2 regions of the Pseudothermotoga thermarum DSM 5069 genome follow, and region 2 is predicted to be linked to the other one. Evidence: riboswitches for the same ligand, from Rfam matches in the RefSeq annotation. Region 2 holds a riboswitch; the other holds the start of a gene.

Region 1 (10,045 bases), 270 kb from region 2:
AAACCCAGCTTGCCGTTCTTGAAAACGTTGGTTTCTTCCCAGTTGTGAAGGAAGCAGAAGGGGTTATTCCAGAGGGAGCACTCAGAATTCTTGCAGAAGGTGTTATAAAACAAGCCGATGCCCCAGATTCAATAGTTGCCTTTATCCCAAGTCTTGGAGCCAAGGGTGGAGAATTCAACGAGACGTACAGAGACGCTTTCACAAGAATTGTATTCAACAAGGAAGATCCTTCAAGAGTTATCAAAGAACTCGGGACAAAGTTGAAGAAGATATTCGCCGATTTGAACATCGAGCTTCCGTAAGAAATCGTCTACCCCAGGTGGTGTTGAACACCTGGGGTTTTTCCAAGGTAAAAGGCGGTGAAATTGTGAAGAAGGAGAATATCATTCCATTTCTTTTGATCCTTCCAGCTCTTGTGTATCTTTTGGTATTCATAGGTCTTCCAATTGTGGAGGCTTTCAAACTCGCCTTTTCAAATGAGAAGGGAATTTTCGAGAACTTCAGGCTGGTTTTCTCTTCGAAAGCTTTTTGGGACGCTTTGAAGAACACGATTTTGCTTGCGGCAGTGGTTATTCCGATTCAGTTTGTAATCGCTCTTTTTCTTGCGTTGCTTGTGAACAAGAAATTGAAAGGTTACACCACCCTGCTTTACATAATAGCGGCTCCCTTAGCATTGAGCGACGTTACGGCAGGTCTGATAAGTTATTCGATTTTTGCTCCCAATGGGTATCTGAACAGAATACTGCTTGGGATGAATTTAATAGATAGACCAATTTACTTTTTTGGTTGGCTTTTCAGAAGCAGGGAATTCTTCGTGATTGTAATGACAGAGGTTTGGCGTGCGACTCCTTTGGTTTTTGTGATACTCCTTGCCGGTTTGCAATCGATAAATCAAGAGTACATTGAAGCTGGCCAGGTCTTTGGATTTTCTGCATGGCAGAGGTTGAGCAAGATTACTCTACCTCTTTTGAAACCAGCTATTCTCTCGGCACTGTTGATAAGAACGTTGTTTGCCTTCCAGATTTTCGGCGTTGTGTGGTTGTTGTCTGGGAGGAACATACCGGTGCTTGCCGGGGAAACTTACTATTGGTGGCTGTTGAGAAACGATAGAAATATATCGAGTGTTTATGCTTTGATCATAGCCTTTGTAACTTTCCTTGTAGGTTATTTCTATGTGATGACGATTAAATCGAAACATATCGAAGAGGGGGGCAAAACATGAAAGCCCTTCTGTATGCACTGGTGTTCGTGGTAGTTTCTCTGTGGTTTCTCGGACCGATGTTCATAACCTTTGTGGGGTCCATGACACCTGCTTCGGAACTGTATTCTTTTGACAGAATATTCCCGTCAAAGTTGACATTTGATCATATTTACAAACTACTTGTTAACCTTGGTGGATGGCGTGCGACATTGATAAGTTTCCAAGTTGCTTTCACAGCTATAGCTATATCTTTTGCGATCGGTATACCAGCAGGATATGCTTTGGCAAGGTATCGTTTCAAAGGCAAGAATTTCATAATACTTACCATGCTTTTCACAAGATCTATACCTTTGATAGTGATAGCTATACCGCTTGTTGTGTTGTATTTGAGGATGGGTTTGGTTGACAGTCCATTTGGAGTTGCGTTGGCACATGCTGCGATGATGCTTCCTTTTGTCATTCTAATAACCTCAAGTGTTTTCTCCGGTGTTTTTGTGGAATACGAAGAGGCAGGGATGATCTTCGGCTTGACGAGGTTTGGTGCATTCTTGAGGATAACAATGCCTTTGGCGCTGCCTGGTTTGGCGGCTTCTGCAATATACGCCTTCATCATGTCATGGAACGAGATATTTGCCGCATCCGTTCTTTCACTGCAGAACAGAACGCTGCCGGCACACATACTCGCCACTGCCATGGCTTCACCGGATTATTTCAAATATGCAGCCGGAACAATAATGGCTGTGCCAGCTTTGCTGTTCATTTTCTTCATAAGGAAATACCTGATAACCCTTTGGGGCATATCTTTGAAATAGGAGGGATCAACTTGGCAAAGGTTGTAGTTGAGAATTTGAGCAAGTATTTCGATAGAGTGAAAGCTTTGGACGGTGTTGACATAACGATTGAAGATGGGGCTTTTGTGGTCTTGCTTGGGCCTTCTGGTTGCGGTAAAACGACTTTGCTTCGCTGCATAGCTGGACTTGAGAAAGTAACATCAGGGAGAATTTTCTTTGACGATGTTGAAGTTACAACACTTCAACCCAAAGACAGGAATGTTTCGATGGTCTTTCAGAGTTACGCACTTTGGCCACATATGAAGGTCAAAGATAACATAACCTATCCAATGAAGTTGAAAAAAATATCGAAAAAAGAGATAGAAAAGCGGTTGAACTGGGTTGCCTCGTTGCTGGATATATCACAACTGCTGAATCGTTATCCTGCGCAATTGTCAGGTGGGCAACGACAGAGAATTGCAGTTGCAAGAGCCATTGTCTTAACACCAAAAGTCTTGCTGATGGACGAACCACTTTCGAATTTGGATGCTTTGCTGAGGGTGAAGATGAGAAGTGAGTTGAAGAAGCTCCATGAAGAAGTCAAGGTTACCACGATATACGTTACACATGATCAGACTGAAGCCATGACGATGGGAGACAAAATTGCCGTGATGAACGCTGGAAAGATTGTGCAGTACGGCACACCGGATGAAATATATCTAAAACCAAAAACACTTTTCGTCGCCGGGTTTGTCGGCTCTCCCCAGATGAATTTTCTCAAAATGAGAGTGGAGAATGGCAAGTTGTCAGGTTATGGAATTGAGATAGTTTTGCAGAAGAATCTTGCGTTAAAGGAAATAATCCTTGGAATCAGGCCGGAACACATAACTTTGGAGAAAACAAAACATGGTCTTCCTGTTAAGGGAACTGTCTACTTTGTGGAAAAACTCATGTCAGAAACGATTCTTCATCTTTCAATAGGCGACAATAAACACGTTGTGGTGAAAATTCCGTACAACATTTCTCCGAAAGAGGGTGAAGAGCTCACGGTGTATTTTGATGCAACGAAATTCCATTTCTTCGATCCGCTAACCGAGGAGAGGGTCGAATTATGAAAAAGCGCTTTTTTAATTGCTACTTCGACTTGAATTGAAAAACAAAAATATGAGCTGCTGAACTCTTATATGAAGGAGGGAATAGCGTGAAATACTACAACGATCTTCCTGAAATTGAAAACTGCGATATCGTAGTGGGTATCCCAAGTTTCAACAATGCCGAGACGATAGCGTACGTTGCAGAACAAGCGGCAAGGGGAATAACTGAGCTTGGCTTAAAAGGTACAGTTGTCAACTCTGATGGAGGCTCGAACGATGGTACAAGAGAAGCTTTCATGAAGGCAAATACATTGAATATTCCAAAGCATTCTTTGGTTTACAAAGGAATACCGGGTAAAGGAAGTGCGATCAGAGCGCTGTTTGAATTTGCTCACAAAGCCAACGCAAAAGTTTTCGTGATGCTGGATTCGGATTTGAGAAGTGTTAAACCCTGGTGGATTGAGAGGTTGGCAAATCCTATCCTTAGTGGAAAAACGAGTTATGTTACTCCACTTTATGTGAGGCATAAATACGATGGGACGATCACAAACAACATTTGCTATCCTTTGATATCAGTTCTCTTTGGCAAAAAGATTAGACAGCCAATAGGAGGGGATTTTGGAGTTGGAAAAGAACTGATAGATGTTTATCTATCCAAGAACGTCTGGGAAACGGATGTTGCAAAGTTTGGTATCGATATATGGATGAGTGTTACGGCAGTCGTTGAGTCGTCGAAGAAACCTGTTCAGGCAGCTCTCGGTGCGAAGGTTCACGATGTGAAAGATCCTGGGAAGCACCTTGTTGGAATGTTTTTGCAAGTGGTTCGAACTCTGTTCGATTTGGTTGCCTTGCATTTGGACAAACTGGATAAATTCAACGAAATTGAGCAAACTGACGTTTACGGAAGTCAGGTTCAAGAAAAGGTTGAAGAGATCGTCATAGATCTGGAAAATTTGAAGAACAGAGCAAAACAAAATTTGGCGGAAAGACTACACTCTTTGGACTACATTCCAAAGGCAATTACAGGTAAGATATTATCGACGGGTAAATTAACAGCAGAAGAATGGGCAGAGGTTGTCTTTGAGTCGCTTGTTTTGTACAGAAAAAACAAAGACGAGGATATAGTTATGAATTTGCTGCCGTTTTACTTTGCAAGGGTGGCTGGATTTGTGGAAGAGACGTTCGATCTGACAAGCGAACAAGCAGAGAAAGTAATCGAGGCTCAGCTTGAGGTGTTCAAGACAAAGAAAACTGAATATGCCAAGAGGTGGTAAGGTTGATACTCGATCAAATACTTGGTATCTACGATAGGTTGAGTGAAACGGAGAAAAAAGTTGCAAGCTATGTTCTTGAGAAGCCCGATGATGTTATCCACTATTCCATCACGGAATTTTCGAAAATAGTACAAGTCAGCGAGACGTCGATCTTCAGATTTGTGAGAAAACTGGGATTTGATGGATATCAGGATTTCAAGATCGAGCTAACGAAGCAGATAAGCGGTATGAGGGCATCAGAGGAGTATTCAGAATCGGAGACTTTGAACGAATATATTGCGGAAATAAAGTCGCTTGTGGAAAGGCTTGGAAGGACTCTTGATGAAAAGGCATTGGACAAAGTCAGCGATTTGATTATATCAAGCAGAAAAGTCATTTTCTTCGGTGTGGGTCTGTCTTCTGTCGCAGCGGAGTATGGAAGTTTGTTGCTTTCAGTTCTGGGAATTCCAGCTTTTTGCTACAACGATCCACACATGCAGGTTACCGTAGCCACAGGATTGAATGAACACGATCTGGTCATTTCGGTTAGCCATAGCGGAAATATCAGAGATACCGTGAAATCAACGCAGGTTGCAAGAGATGTGGGAGCAAAGACTGTTGCCATTACAGCGGGGATAAATTCACCGCTCTCGAAAGTGGCGGAGATCACTTTGTACAGTCCAGTGGCAAGGTTTGAGAAATACGAGTTTTTGAGAGGAAATCTTGGAGAAATAGCCGTGGTGGAGATCGTGTTTCGGATGGTTCTGAACAAGATTTTTGCCTCTAAGAAAAAGCATCTTGAGGAACTATCGCAGGTTCTGAAGCCCAAAAAATACGAAGGTGGAGAAGAATGAAAATCGGTCTGTGTCATTTTAGAGCGGGTTTCACCGATGGAGTTTCTCTTGAGATGGAAAAATTCAAAAAAGTTTTGGAGAAGATGGGACATACTGTTTTCTATATCGCAGGTGATTTTGGAAATGTAGAAGGCTTTCGGGTTGAGTCGCTGAGTATGAAAAATGAGAGAAATCTTTGGATTCACAGAAATGCTTTTGAAAAACTTCAAGTCTCAGAGCAAGTATTCGTTGAGTATTTCAACGATTATGTAGCCCAAATAGAAAGAGAGCTTGAGGAAAAGATTCCTCAGTTGGATTTGATCTTTGTCAACAACATCTTTTCGCTTGGATTCAATTTAGCTGGTGCTGTGGCTGTTTTCAATTTCACAAGAAAAAATGGTATAAAAACAGTTTCTCACAACCATGACTTCTACTGGGAAAGACCAAGGTATTCGACGCCGACCTTTGGCTTTGTTGTGAAAATACTCGAGAAATACTTTCCCCCGAAAGAGATAGAGCTGAATTTGACGATAAACAAAATCGCTCAAGAAGAACTTTTCAAAAGAAAGGGTATCAATTCTATTGTCGTTCCAAATGTCTTTGATTTTGACCAAGATCCATGGGTTTTGGATGAATACAACAACGATCTCAGAGATGTTCTTGGAATAGATAAAGATAGTCTGTTTGTTCTTCATGCCACCAGAATCGTTCCAAGAAAAGCTATCGAGATAGCAATGGATTTTGCCAAAGAGTTACAGCAGATTTCGCAAAAGCAAGTGAATTTTGTCATTGCGAATTTCTACGAAGATGAATCAATTGATTACTACAAAAGATTGGCAGAAAAAGCAGAATCGATGCCCTTTAAAACCCACTTTGCCTTTGATCTGGTTAGAACAGAAAGATTTACCAATGGAAGAAAGTATTACTCACTGTGGGACATGTATGCAAATGCAGATTTGGTCACCTACACGTCTGTGGCAGAAGGGTGGGGGAACCAGTTGATCGAAGCTGTCTTTGCGAAGAAACCATTGGTCGTTTTTGAGTATCCTGTTTACATAACGGATATAAAACCACTCGGTTTTGAGTTTTTCTCCTTGGGTGATTATGCCTCGCTTGATCATGAAGGCTTTTGGACGGTGCCAAAGGAAAGATTACGCAAGACCGCACAAGAGGTGACTGATGTTCTTTCGAACAAAGTAGAACTAAGTAGAATCGTGGAGAAGAATTTTGAGATTGGGAAGAGAAATCTGTCGCTTACAAATCTGGCTGAGTATCTGAACATGATTCTTGAGAAATTGAATTTGCCATGCGACGAAGGTTTTTAACATTTCGTCCCTCGTGAACTCTGAGTAGCCTATTTCTCTTGTAGAATTCTCAATTTTTTCCATTGCTTCCAAGATATCCCTCAGAAACAACTTAAAATGCCTTTTCACAGATATATCACTTCCCTGAGAATTCCTTCTATCAGTTCTTTTCTAATCCCTTCTTTCCTTACAACTTCTACCTCCCTAAAGGTGATCTCAGATACATTTCCAAGGATATTACTTCCAGCAGATTTGGGACTTCTTCAAATTCAACGAGCAAGTCGACATCGCTTCTGTTCTTTCGTTCCCCTCTTGCAAAAGAACCAAAGATGCCTATTTTAGCCACTTTATATTTGTTTGTTTTTAGTCGACACACTTTATCACCTGAACCTGCAAACTTTCACTTTTATGTAGCAGTCCTGCAGTTCAGGACAAAAAGTAAAATAACATTTTTTCGTCTTTTCGATGACCGCAACTCTTCACGAAAATGCTTCAGCTTGGATTATACCAAATCCTCGTGATACTAACCGAGACCGCTCCTCATCAACGAAACGATGACAGATCGTCCTCATTAGTTGAAACTTCCAGCCGACGTTTTCTCAGTTTAACACTTTTGATGATCACAAAGATTGAATAAACAATCAACGACAACAGCACCCCAAACGCAGCACCGGTCATATCGATTATCACATCGTCCAAAGAAGAGCCGCGGTGGTAGAATTTTTGATTGTACTCGTCAAAGACGGCTATTATCGTTGGTAAGCCGATGCCGTAAGCTATCGCGGAAAGAATCTTTTTGTTGTACAAAAGTCCAAAGAAAAAGCAAGCAATGCCAAGTACAAAATAAAGTCCAAAATGGGCTGTTTTTCGAACAAGATCACTTGTTTTTGGCACTTTGTTTGGAAACCAAGCTTTTTCCAAAAAACTTCGAAGCCTAACGTAAAGGTTTGTTTTTGTGAAATCCAAAGTTTCATCGAGCTTTTGCAAAAATCTGTAGAAGTTGGTTGCCTGTTTTTCTGAATTCACAGGAGACTGAGATGAAAAGTAAAAGATGAATCCAACCCACAGAAAGATAGACAAGGTTAAAAGAATAAGCAATGTTTTTTTCATTTCTGTCCCTCCATTTATGACATCGAGAATATGATATAATATCGATGGAAAAAAGTGAATATCAACAAGCGGGGGAGCTCCTAGTCCGGGGCTGAGAGGAGGGCGGAAGCCCTCGACCCTTTGAACCTGATCCGGGTAATGCCGGCGCAGGGAAGCTTGAAACACAGTAACCTGCCGGCATGGCAGGTTTTCTTTTTTTGGGAGGGATAAAAGGTGGCGAAGATCACTTGTTCGATCAAGTTTTTGCCGCTTGTAGCAAGCGACACTGCAACGGTTTATGCCCTTGTGGACGAAGCGATAAACATCATCAAAAACTCTGGATTGAAGTATTTGGTTGGACCAAGTGAAACCACGGTGGAAGGAGAGTTTGAGGAAATCGTCGAGTTGATTAAAAAGATTGGACTTGAGATGCAGGATGATTGTGAAAGGTTTGTTCTTCAAGCCTCCTTCGATATGAAGAGAGAAGGTGTAACTATCGATGAAAAAATCAGGAATTATCGTTGAAATAATTTTTGCCATAGCTTTAGTTTTACTTTGGCAGTATGCGCCTGTTCCAAGTTACATTCTCCCAAAGCCAACAAGGATATTGAGCGAACTTTTAGCGCAAAGAAGCGTTATTTTGAACCACCTCAAGATAACACTTTACGAAGCTGTTAGCGGGCTTTTCATAGCGCTTTGTGTTGGGGTTTTTTCGGCGATTTTGATGTACTTGGTCAAGATCGTAGCTAAAATTTTACTGCCTCTGATTGTCATAACTCAGACTATACCGATTACCGTTATCGCACCGCTTATAGTGATCTGGTTTGGATTTGGAATATCCGCAAAAATTGGAACTGTGGCTTTTCTTTGCTTTTTCCCAATAGCGATCAACACCTACGAAGCTTTAAAAACTGTTGATCCACAAAAACTTGAACTTTTGAAGGCTTATAAAGCAAAATGGTATCAAAGATTGAGGTTTTTGTATATCCCGCATACTTTGCCACACATTTTTTCCGGTTTGAAAATAGCTGTAACTTACGCTTTTACGGCCGCAATTTTGGCTGAATGGATGGGAGCCCAAGCTGGTCTTGGTGTTTATACAATAAGAGCTTTGAACAGTTTTAGGGTTGATCGGGTTTTCGTTGTTGTCACTTTGACGATAATCATCACCCTAGTTTTGTTCTTCATAATCGATAGGATTTCAAGAAAAATAGCCCCATGGGCATACAGAGGTGAAGGAGGTATGAGAGGATGAAAAAATTTTTGGCAATTTCGATGTTGATTTTTTCACTTTTAATTTTTGGTCAGAAGGTGACGGTGATACTAGATTGGTATCCCAACACAAACCACACTGGACTTTATGTTGCACTTGAAAAGGGATATTTCAAAGAGGAAAACTTGGAAGTTTCAATAGTTCAACCTCTTAAACTAAGCACCGAGCAACTAGTTGCAGCCGGAAATGGTGAATTTGGAATAAGTTTTCAAGAGTTTGTCACCTATGCAAGAGCTGAGGGACTTCCAATTGTTTCAATCGCTGCGATAATTCAACACAACACCAGCGGTTTTGCATGGTTAAAAGGTACGATGAGCTCTCCAAAAGATTGGGAAGGAAAAACTTACGGTGGATGGGGAACAGAGCTTGAAGTGGCAATTCTGAAAACCATTGCAAAAAAATATGGTATTGATCCAAACAAGATAAAGATACAAGATGTTGGTCAGCTTGATTTTGTCACTGGCTTGAGACAAAGGGTTTTCGATTTCCAATGGGTCTATTATGGTTGGGAAGTTATAGGTGCGAAAGTTCAAGGAGTGGAAGTTGATTTCGTGTTTTTGAAGGATATTGACGAGGTTTTTGACTACTACACCCCGGTGATAATAACCAGCGAGAAAATCGTTCAAGAATCTCCTGAACTTGTGAGAAAATTTCTGAGGGCTGTTCAAAAAGGTTACCTTTACGCTGTTGAAAATCCTGTTGAATCTGCAAAAATATTGCTGAAATATGCTCCAGAATTGGATGAAAAACTTGTGATAGAATCGCAAAAATTCCTTTCAACCAAGTACATCGAAGATGCTCCCAGGTGGGGTTATCAAGATCCAAAGGTTTGGAGGAGGCTTTATCAGTGGATGAAAGAGAATGGATTGGTTGGAGAACTGGATATAGACAAAGCTTACACGAACGAGTTCTTGCCCTGAAAGTAGAACATTTATCGGTAAGTTACGATGGGTTTTTGGCAGTTGAAAGAGTTGACCTTGAAGTTGAAAAAGGCGAAATTGTTGCAATAGTCGGACCATCTGGATGCGGTAAAACAAGTTTTTTGAAAGCGATATTAGGGCTTGTTCCTTACACTGGAAAGATACAAGTTGAAGAAAAAGATATAGGTTACATGCCACAGACAGATTCTCTTTTCGATTGGTTGAACTGTCTTGATAACGTTGCGCTACCTTTGTTTTTAAAGGGTATACCGAAAAAGGAAGCAAGAAAAATTGCCATGGAATACCTT
Region 2 (10,045 bases):
AGTAAAATCAGGAGCGGCGTTGAGCCATCACCACGGTATAGGAAAACTGTTTGCACCATGGTTTGAAGAGTGTATTGGAACAAATCAACTTAACGTTATGAAATGCTTGAAAAAGTACTTCGATCCTAACAACATAATGAACCCTGGAGGAACGTTGGGGTTGGATTTAGAGGTGAAAAAGTAAATGCTTGATAGAAACAGCCCTATTCCGCTTTACGTGCAACTCAGAGAGTTGATAAAAGAAAAGATTTTGAAAGGTGAATGGAAAGAGGGAGAAAAGATACCTGGAGAATACGATCTGATGGAGCAATATCAAGTGAGTAGAGCAACGGTTAGAGAAGCCATTGAAGGACTCATCAAAGAAGGGTTGCTTGTTCGCAAGCATGGGTATGGAACTTTCGTGAGAAAACTAAGACCTTCCCTGGGCTTTGAACCCCTGATAAGCCTTTCCTATGCACTTGAGACTTTTGGGATGGTTTCGCACAACGTTGTTTTGGAATGCGGTTTTATTTCTCCAAACCAAGAACTGTTAAAACAGGCAAAATGGAAAGATCTTGAAAAAGTTTATTTTGTGAAAAGATTGAGGTTTGTGGACGATATTCCCATAGCAGTGGAAAGTTCTTATTTTTTACCTGAAATTGGTCAGTTACTTTATCACAGAAATCTTCAAGGCTCCATAGCAAAGATACTCATCGAGGAAGTTCAACTTGAAGTCAAAAAAGTCGAACAGGTTCTTTTGCCAAGATTGGCAACAGATGAAGAAAGGAAATTGATGAATTTACCTACCACAACACAAGTTATCGAGATGCAAAGATGGATTTATGCTGAGGGGTTTAACAAAGTGGTTTATTATCTCAATCTTTCGATGCGCGACGATTTATCCCAGCTTAAAAGATGAACGCTATTTTAAAGCGCATGACTGTATTGGGTATTTCATTAATATATCTTTGTCATATGGTATAATCTTTTAGAAAGTCTTAAATTTTGGGGTGAAGAAACATGCATCACATGTACAGCGAAATACAAGAGCAATCACAAGTTTTAAAAACTTGCTATGAAGCGAACTTGGAAGTGTTAGAAAAAGTTGCAAAAGGCATCTTTGAGAGGGGTATAGAATTCATCGTCTTTGTGGCGCGCGGCTCTTCAGACAACGCAGCCACATTCGGAAAGTACGCCATTGAAATTTTCGCCGGGATACCGGTATCCCTCGCCGCACCATCAGTTGCTTCAATATACGCCAGAAAGCTTAAACTTGATAAAGCATGTGTGATCGCCGTTTCTCAATCTGGGATGTCCGAAGATGTTTGCAGCTTTTTCGAGATGGCAAAAGAATGCGGGGCACTTTGCGTTTCTTTGACAAACAATCCTCAATCTAGGCTGGCTAAAGTTGCTGATTTTTCAATTTACATGAACGTTGGCGTGGAAAAGGCCGTTGCCGCCACAAAAACTTTTTCGGCAGAGCTTTTACTGCTTGGAATGCTTGCATGTTTGCTTTCCAAATCCGATGAAGAGTTGAAAAAACTGCAACAGGTTGAAAACGTGGTGAAAGAAGCTTTGGACAAAGAAAACGAGATAAAACTTTTCGTTGAAAGGTTCAGGTACATGAACGAATGTTTTGTACTTGGACGTGGTTTGACTTATCCTATAGCGCTTGAATTTGCTTTGAAGATACAGGAAACTAGTTACGTCAGGGCAAAGGGTTTTTCAACGTCTGATTTCATGCATGGGCCAATAGCGATGATAAATTCTGAAATACCCGTGTTTTTGCTTGGCATAAACGATGAAACAAGGGAAGATCTTTTGCAAACTGCCGCTAAATTGAACGAGCAAAAAATAGACGTCTACTCTTTCTGTGATATTCCAGAAATGAAAGACTTTGTCAAGAAGAATGTAGAGTTCAGCTCAAATGGACTTTCAAGAATACTGAGTTTAACTGTTTTGATACAGCTTTTCTCTTACTATCTTTGCATTTTAAAAGGGTACAATCCAGACAATCCAAGGATTATAAAAAAGGTTACTGTGACAAAGTGAGTTCAACCTGAAACAATCTTTTTGACCTTCTCAAGGATTTCCTTTGGATTTCTACCGAAAACTCTTATCATTGCCTCTTTTCCATACCAACCATCGTCCCATATTACATCCGGCATTCTTCCAAGTTTTTCAACGGCAAGCTTTATCATGAACTCCATTGAACCTTCATCCTTTTTCATCAATTCCTCCGATTCAAGTGATCGATCGTACTTGAAAACAAGGTACCCTTGTTTTATTGCGTTTTCAACATACTCTTTTTTGAACTTTATATTCGTTGCGCATTTGATGTGAGGAAAGAACTTTTTCGCCGTCAAAACCATCCTAGCAGTGTGAGATTTATCTTTAAAGCAGGCTTTGGAAACCACAACGGCTTTTCCAAGACACATCCTTATTCTTCCAGGAAATTTCGCAACTTCTTCTTCGGTTTTTGACCAATCGAGCGCAAAAGATACATTTTGACCTACTTCAGGGACAGTCAGAGGACCGAGCATGAGAAATTCTTCCAAAAGTTCGTCCAATTGTTCCAATATATCGTATTTTTGCCATTCTCTGGCCAAAAGCTCACTTGCGACGTATTTTAAGTTTTTTGATCTTTCCAATATCTTTCTCACCAATGCTGCAGCAGCAATGATGGCTTCTTTTGGTTCATACCCTAAATCCAAAAAACCAGCAAAAGCCGATGAAAAGCAACATCCTGTTCCGTGGAACTTGCCTTCAACTTTTTCTTCAACAAATTTTTCTCCGTTGTATTCGATGATGATTTTTTCTTCTTTTCTGTGTCCACCAGTTATAATTATCTTTTCCATCATATTCTTTAAAAAACTTTTATTACACTCGACGAGACGATCGTATTCTTCAGAGTTCATCAAAAGGTAATCTGCAAAGCCTAAGTATGGTAAGACTTCTTGTGGTTTGAAAAATTCAAATCCAGAACTTGACTTTAAAATTACATTCCAAACAATTTTTGCATTTGGATATTTTCTTCTCAAAAGTTCAACAAAAGTTGGTTGACACAACCCCACTTTCACAACTCTGGGTGTTGGAAGAACATCAAGCTCAAGACAAATATCTTCAACAGGTCGTGGTTTTATTTGAAAAACTTTTTCTGCATTTTGAACGGTTTCAACTGCAACCACAGCGCAAGTTTGAACTCCAAGAAGTGAAAGTGTTTTTATATCTTGCAAAATCCCTGCGCCTGCAGAAGGATCAAAACCAGCCACCACAAGAACCACAGTTTCCACCCCTTCAACTTAAAGTTCTTCGAGGTATTTTAAAAGATTTTCAAAGCCTTCAAGACATTCGGGTGATGGTTCTAAAACAAAATCTGCATCTATATCCCTTATGTATTCAAGTAACTGAAGAAATTTCTTTTCATTTTTCCACGCTTTATGATGACATTTTTCGTACTCAATCAAGTCTGCATAGTAAATGTGAAATTCCGAAATAAAAGGTTTCAAGCTTTCCACAAACTCAACAGGGTCTAAGCCGTAGATCTGTGAATCTATCAGAAGATGACCTATGTCGACACAAATAGTTAAATTTGTCCTTTCCAAAAAATCTTTGTAGTCATTTGAAGTGTGAAAACAATCGTTGCAGTAAACGTTTTCGATCCTAATTTGTATTCCATTTGTTTTTAGACACGCTATTTCTTGAACGATATCTTCGTATATATCTAGCCAACTTTCGCTTTGTTTTGCACTTGGAAAATGCAAAATAACGTAATCGGCTCCAAGACTTTTCGCAAGTTCTATGCATTTTTGATTTTTCTTCAAAGTATCATGTCTTAAAGTTGGATTCAAACTAGTCGGCTGTGGATGAACTTGGCAGTATCTAAAAACAAAAGGTGCATGAACGCCAAAAGAAGCCTTTCTTTCTTTTAGAAAGCGCATTACTTTTTCAACATCTTTTTGTTTGAAAAAAGTGAGTTCATAATGAGAAAACCATGGTAATTGATCTATTTTACCAACATCAGCTCTTATTATGCTGGTCGACAAGCCTTTCCGCATTCTCGACATACTCCTTTGTTATTTTTATCGCGCAGAATGGTCCACACATCGAACAACCTTCTTCATCGTATCTTCTGGTTTCCCACTTTTTTCTTGCAACATCGCCAGCTATGGCGTATTTGAACATACTTTCCCAATCAAAGTTTGCTCTTGCGCTTGCCATTTTTTCTTCAAGCATAAGTGCTTTTTTGTTACCCTTTGCCACATCAGCTATCGTTGCCGCTATCTTTGAGGCTATCACTCCTTCTTTTACATCTTCCACATCTGGCAGGCATAAATGCTCAGCCGGTGTAACGTAACAAAGAAAATCCGTACCATAATACGCGGCCAAGGCTCCCCCTATACTTGCTACAAGATGGTCATAACCAACTCCCCTATCGGTCGGCAAGGGACCTAGGAGAAAAATTGGTCTTCCTTTCGTGATTTTCTTCATCAATTTCACGTTCATTTCAATCTCGTTCAACGGCACATGCCCGGGTCCTTCTATCATTACTTGAACACCTGCTTCGTTCGCACGCTCGGCAAGCTCAGCCAAAACGAAAAGCTCTGAAAATTGCAGCGTATCAGAGGCATCCAAAACAGCACCAGGACGTAGTCCATCTCCAAGACTTAAAGTTACATCGTATTCTTTTGCTATTTCCAAAATTTCGTCAAAATGTGTGTAAAGAGGATTTTCCTTCTCGTTGGCAATCATCCATCCTGCGATGATCGAACCTCCACGGCTCACGATTTTCATAATTCTTTTGCTGTTTTTGATCAAATTCAAAGTTCTCATAGTGATGCCAGCATGAATCGTCATAAAATCGATGCCAGTTTCGGCATGTTCTTTTATCAAATCGATGAAATCTTTTTCGGAAAAATCTATAACCTTTTTTCCTAGTTGCACACTCTTAACAGCTGTATCGTATATTGGGACGCTTCCAACGGGAACTGGGGAATTTTCCAAAATTATCTCTCTGCACCTTTTGATATCTCCACCCGTTGATAGCACCATGACTGTGTCTGTTCCATAGTGCAAAGCAACTTGCAATTTTCTCAATTCTTCGTCAATGTTCGAATAAACGATAGATGTACCGATGTTCGCGTTAACTTTCACGGAAAAACCTTCGCCGATTATGACAGGTCTAGTTAGGCTTTTGTGGTTTTTGTTTCTCGGTATAACCGCCTTACCTTGAGCTATTTTTTCAATCACAGTTTCAAGGTTTACCATTTCTTGCTCTGCAACATAAAGCATTTCAGAAGTTGGCTTTCCAAGTCTTGCTGCTTCAAGTTGCGTCATTTTAAGACCACCTCTTTCTTCAACAATCCTATCACCATATCGGCTGCTTTTAATCCAGAAAGTATCATCCCACCGAAAATTGGTCCCATCCGCGGTCCTCCACCGACACTTACAGCTGCCATGCCGATCACTATCAAACCTGGATAAATCTCATGGGTGTTTTGCACAACGAATTTTTCACCATTCTCCGCATCCATTGGAAATTCGTACTCCACAACACCACAGCTACAAAGGTTTTCTGTATTACCTTTAACGCTGTTCAAAATTCCTCTTTTCGTCAAAAGTCTCACAAGGTTGGCTGGATGACCAGTTCCATCAACCACGTACTTTGCCTTAACGGTGATTGGATCAACGTGCAATTTTTCCTTTATGGTTGGCATCCAGTTTATAACCACGCCGCACACAACTCTGTCTCTCATCGCAAGATCTTCAACGAACACGTTGTTGAAAACAATTGCGCCTTTTTTCGTGGCAGCGTATATTAAACCGGATGCAAAGTGCACGGCATCGGCCACAAGAAAGCCATCGCGCTTGACGTAGTTTATCCCAAGTTCGTCAAGAAAATCGGCCAATTCCTCTTCAAGAACCACCTCGTTGAACATCATTCCTCCGCCCCATATTCCTCCTCCTGGTGCGTTTTTTGCCTCAAAAATTGCCACCTTTAAACCTTCGCTGGCAAGTTTGTAAGCCATCGCAAGCCCACTTGGTCCCGCACCGGCTATAGCCACATCCAAATCAAGACATTGCGATAACTTCTTATAAAAGGCGTCAAGAATCAGTTTGGAAATCACGATGTCTTTCACTTTACCCACCTCCGAAAAAAAATCCCTCCTGACGGAGGGATTTTATTTTTTTCTCTCACTCTTTCCCAAATCCCTCCGCCGGCATTACCCGGATCAGGTTCAAGGGGTCGAGGGTTACACCCTCCTCTCAGCGGATAACATCCGCTCCCCCTTGGGAAAGAGTGAAAAACCAAATTGAGGTTATTTGGTTTTTCTAGTTATCATTGTACACGATTAACGGTATCTTGTAAATGATAGAATCATTTTGGAGGCTAGTTTTTTCATGTTGAAAACGATTCTCAAGATTGCTTTTCGAAACTTTAAGGCTCACTTTAAAACCGCTTTTGTGCTGATTTTGGGGATATCTATTCCTTCTATGCTCATTGTGGGAGGACTTTCCATAAACGATAGCATAAAAAATTGGGTAGTATCGAGTTTTTCAAAAAACTTTGGACCTGCCGATGCCTATGTTGAAAATAGAAGAAATAACATCTTTATGAAATTTAGCTTGGACGAACAAATTGTGAGTTCGATAGCATCCCACGAAAAAGTCAAAAAGATTTTACCTGTGTCTGAAACCGTTGGACGAATTATGTACGAAGATAAGAGCGCAGATTGCTTAATAATAGGAGTCTATCCAGAAGATTTGAAAAATTTTGTGGATAAGCAGTTGGATCTTTTCTCCGGTGAAGTAATCATTTCACGATCTTTGGCAAATCTTTTGAAGATTTCCCTTGGTGTTGAAGTAGTTGTGAACGTTGGAGCTGGAGAAAAGAAATTTACGGTAACACATATAGGTGAAGATGGCTTTTTAAACTTTCGTGGCGAAAATCTTCACTACTTGGGAACGATTTTTGTACACATCGATGATTTCGCAGGCCCTGGTGGTTTTCCAACGAGAATCTATTTGAACTTGAATGGAAAACTTGAAGAACACTCAACGATCGTCGAAGACCTTCGTAAAATTTCAAATGTTAGAGCTGTTGCGATGAAATTTCAACTGTTAAATTCACCAGCAAACAGAGCTTTAGGATATGTAACCATAGCTTTCAGTGGCTTTTCGATTCTAGCTTCCTTCATCCTTGTGTATCTTTTTGCAAAAAGTTTTGCCGAAGAAAGAAGTTCAACGATGGTTATCCTAAGAACTTTGGGCATGAAAACCATTCACATAATGGCAGCTTTTTTCATCGAAGGATTAGCATATCTTTTAGTTGCAGGAATTTTCGGTGGATTTTTTGGAATACTTTTGGCAAGGTATTTGCTTGAAAAGTTCATAGAAACCGTTAAAATTTTGAACGTAAGCTTTGTGCCTTCTTTCGAAGGATTTTCACTCCATGTAACGTTTCCAACTGTTTTACTTGGTATCTTTGCCGGCTTGGTTGTTCCCATGTTGATATTTCTTAGAAAAATCTGGCAAATCACCAACAAGCCACCTGTTCAAATGTTTGAAGTTCAGGTGGAAAATTTGCAAAGTTTGACTTTTAAAAAAGCTATTCGAATGGTTGGATTAAGCCTTATATGCTTGGGAATTTTGACGATTCTGTTTATCGGTAAATTTCAAATTTTCGGAATACTTTCGCTGGCAGTAGGATTGACATTGATCTTCTTAAATCCAATTGTGAGTTTGTTGATTGGTGTTTTTCTAACTTGTTTGATCAGCTATCTTCCACCAAGTCAAAACGTTGGAGGATGGGAAATATTGCAAAGAGGAGCGGCTTTCTACATTTCAGCTTGGCTGATCTTTGCCTACGCGATTTTTCTTGCAAGGAGATTTTTATCGAAGTTCGTTGGCAAAGCTTCTGTTTCAAGTTTTATAGCACTTTCGTATGTTGAAAGAAACTGGAAAAATTCGTTCATAATCGCTTCCATGTTCAGCTTGATAGTATTCGTCATGACTTTGGTGATAACTGTCCATTCAAATGTTCAAAGATTTGTAAAACAAAGGATGGAAAATGGGCTTTTTGGATACGATTTCATCGTGATCAGGAATCCTTTGAAGCTCATCTTTTCAAAAAGCGAAATAGAAATCTGCAATGGTATTTTGAGTTACTCAAGAGTTTACGTTGCCGAATTTGAAAACGATTTGATAGTCTTTGTCGATGAAAACTTTCTTAAACAAGCTTTGGTACCATTTGAAACGGATCCTAGGTGGCGTGAAAAACTTCTTGAACCGGGCAAAGCAATTGTCGGTTATTTGCAGAAAAACGATCTACCAACGGGAAAAACCGTTTCTGGAAGGGTAAGATCCCCATTTAGAATAGGAGGAACTTCTTCGGTTGAACTCGAAGTGGTAGATGTTTTTGACATGAGGCAGCTTTTGGTTCCAACAAAGTACGTTGCTTCCACAAAAAGTCTTCCAAAGGAAGTTCGTCCCATACCGGTTTTACTTGCAAAGATCGATCCAGAAAATGTTTCGCAGATCAAAAGCTTTTACAGCAAACTATTCGATTTTCCAATTCACGTAAAAGAAGAGTTGAACAAGCTTTTTTCTGGAATAGATCTTTTGGTTCAAACTGCCGTTGTTTTGTTGTACTTTGGCTTGATCAGTGGCTTTAGTGCAATTGCCTTCCATTCTTTGAGAAGCGTTGTTGTAAGAAGGCGTTTAACAGGTACTTTGATGGCTGTGGGAATGTCGAGCTACAACATCAGCTTGGCATTTATTTTGGAAAACATAGTCATAGCTTCTATTGGTATTCTGGTTGGAAGTTTTGCAGGATACTTCGAATCAAGAAATGTTTTAAGGTTGATCTTTGAACTTTTCGGTTCTGGTGAATTTTCATTCCCGCTGAAAAACTTTGTTTTGCTCATCATCGCAATATACACTTTCATGATAATAGCCGTATCTTTACCGGTTGTCTTGACGAAGAAAAGTCCAGCCGAAGCTTTGAGAGCACCTGACTAATCCTAGGAGGTAAAATGATGATAATAGTGAAAAATCTTTGGAAAGTATACGGCAAAGGTGAAAAGAGGATCGAAGCGCTCAGAGGAATAAATTTAACCATAGAAAAAGGAGAATTTGTAACCATACTTGGTCCATCTGGTTCAGGTAAAACAACCTTGTTAAACTGTCTTTCAGGAATAGATTCACCAACAGAGGGAGAGATTTTCTTTGACGGTGTGGCTTTTCACCTTTTGAACGAAGAGCAAAAAACAAAGTTCAGAGCAGAAAACATGGGTTTTGTCTTTCAATTTTTCAACCTGATACCTGTTCTAACTGTTCTTGAAAATGTTGAGCTACCTTTGAGAATACTTGGATTAAAAGGGCGTAAGGTAACTGAAAAAGTTGTGGAAATGCTAAAAAAGGTTGGGTTGGCTGGAAAAGAAGATAAGTTTCCTTCACAACTTTCTGGTGGAGAGCAACAGAGGGTTGCCATCGCAAGAGCTTTGGTTCACAATCCAAAGATAGTCTGGGCAGATGAACCGACGGGAAACCTTGATTCTGAAACTGGTGCGATGATCATCAATTTGCTTGAAAGAATGCGTGCAGAGAATGGAACAACCTTGGTCGTAGTCACCCACGACGAGAAGATTGCGCAGCGAGCTGATAGAATCTTGCTGGTCAGAGATGGGAGAATCATCAAGGAACTCTCTGGATCAAACACCGTAGTCGAAATGTAGGTGTCTTGGATGGTTAAATGCAACATCTGGTGGATCAGAAGGGATATGAGAATTGAAGATAACCGGGTGTTGATCCATGCTGCAGAGGATGGAAATGCAGTTTTTCCATTTTACTTGTTTGATCCGTCCGAGTTTACAGGTGAGGGACAAGAGAAAAAGGTCAATTTCATCTTCCGCCAACTTGTTAATCTCAACAGAGAGCTTGCCAAATTTGGAACGGCGATAACAATATGCTACGGAAAAGCAAAAGATGTTTTTGGTTGGTTGAAAACACAGTTTCCCGAAGCAAAAGTCTTCACCTGCGTGGAACTTGGTCATTCTGCTTGTCA

What was found. A riboswitch is a leader RNA that binds a small molecule or an ion and turns the genes downstream of it on or off. The one in region 2 is predicted to bind thiamine pyrophosphate.
Region 1: linked by a shared signal. The riboswitch ahead of THETH_RS08220 (thiamine-binding protein) and the one ahead of THETH_RS06975 (sulfide-dependent adenosine diphosphate thiazole synthase) in region 2 are both predicted to bind thiamine pyrophosphate.

The regions. Positions count from the first base shown of each region.
Region 1 is NC_015707.1:1,640,951-1,650,995, forward strand. Features, by position in the region: gene THETH_RS08175 (ABC transporter substrate-binding protein) at 1-302, shown strand, start outside; gene THETH_RS08180 (carbohydrate ABC transporter permease) at 368-1,222, shown strand; gene THETH_RS08185 (carbohydrate ABC transporter permease) at 1,219-2,013, shown strand; gene THETH_RS08190 (ABC transporter ATP-binding protein) at 2,025-3,086, shown strand; gene THETH_RS08195 (glycosyltransferase) at 3,173-4,339, shown strand; gene THETH_RS08200 (MurR/RpiR family transcriptional regulator) at 4,333-5,172, shown strand; gene THETH_RS08205 (glycosyltransferase family 4 protein) at 5,169-6,476, shown strand; gene THETH_RS11105 (nucleotidyltransferase family protein) at 6,652-6,831, opposite strand; gene THETH_RS08215 (VanZ family protein) at 6,999-7,565, opposite strand; TPP riboswitch at 7,626-7,736, shown strand; gene THETH_RS08220 (thiamine-binding protein) at 7,779-8,069, shown strand; gene THETH_RS08225 (ABC transporter permease) at 8,044-8,799, shown strand; gene THETH_RS08230 (ABC transporter substrate-binding protein) at 8,796-9,737, shown strand; gene THETH_RS08235 (ABC transporter ATP-binding protein) at 9,665-10,045, shown strand, end outside.
Region 2 is NC_015707.1:1,367,563-1,377,607, forward strand. Features, by position in the region: gene THETH_RS06945 (FAD-binding oxidoreductase) at 1-184, shown strand, start outside; gene THETH_RS06950 (GntR family transcriptional regulator) at 185-898, shown strand; gene THETH_RS06955 (SIS domain-containing protein) at 1,000-2,031, shown strand; gene THETH_RS06960 (thiamine-phosphate synthase family protein) at 2,034-3,272, opposite strand; gene THETH_RS06965 (sugar phosphate isomerase/epimerase family protein) at 3,282-4,037, opposite strand; gene thiC (phosphomethylpyrimidine synthase ThiC) at 4,000-5,316, opposite strand; gene THETH_RS06975 (sulfide-dependent adenosine diphosphate thiazole synthase) at 5,313-6,119, opposite strand; TPP riboswitch at 6,172-6,280, opposite strand; gene THETH_RS06980 (ABC transporter permease) at 6,382-9,000, shown strand; gene THETH_RS06985 (ABC transporter ATP-binding protein) at 9,018-9,716, shown strand; gene THETH_RS10335 (FAD-binding domain-containing protein) at 9,726-10,045, shown strand, end outside.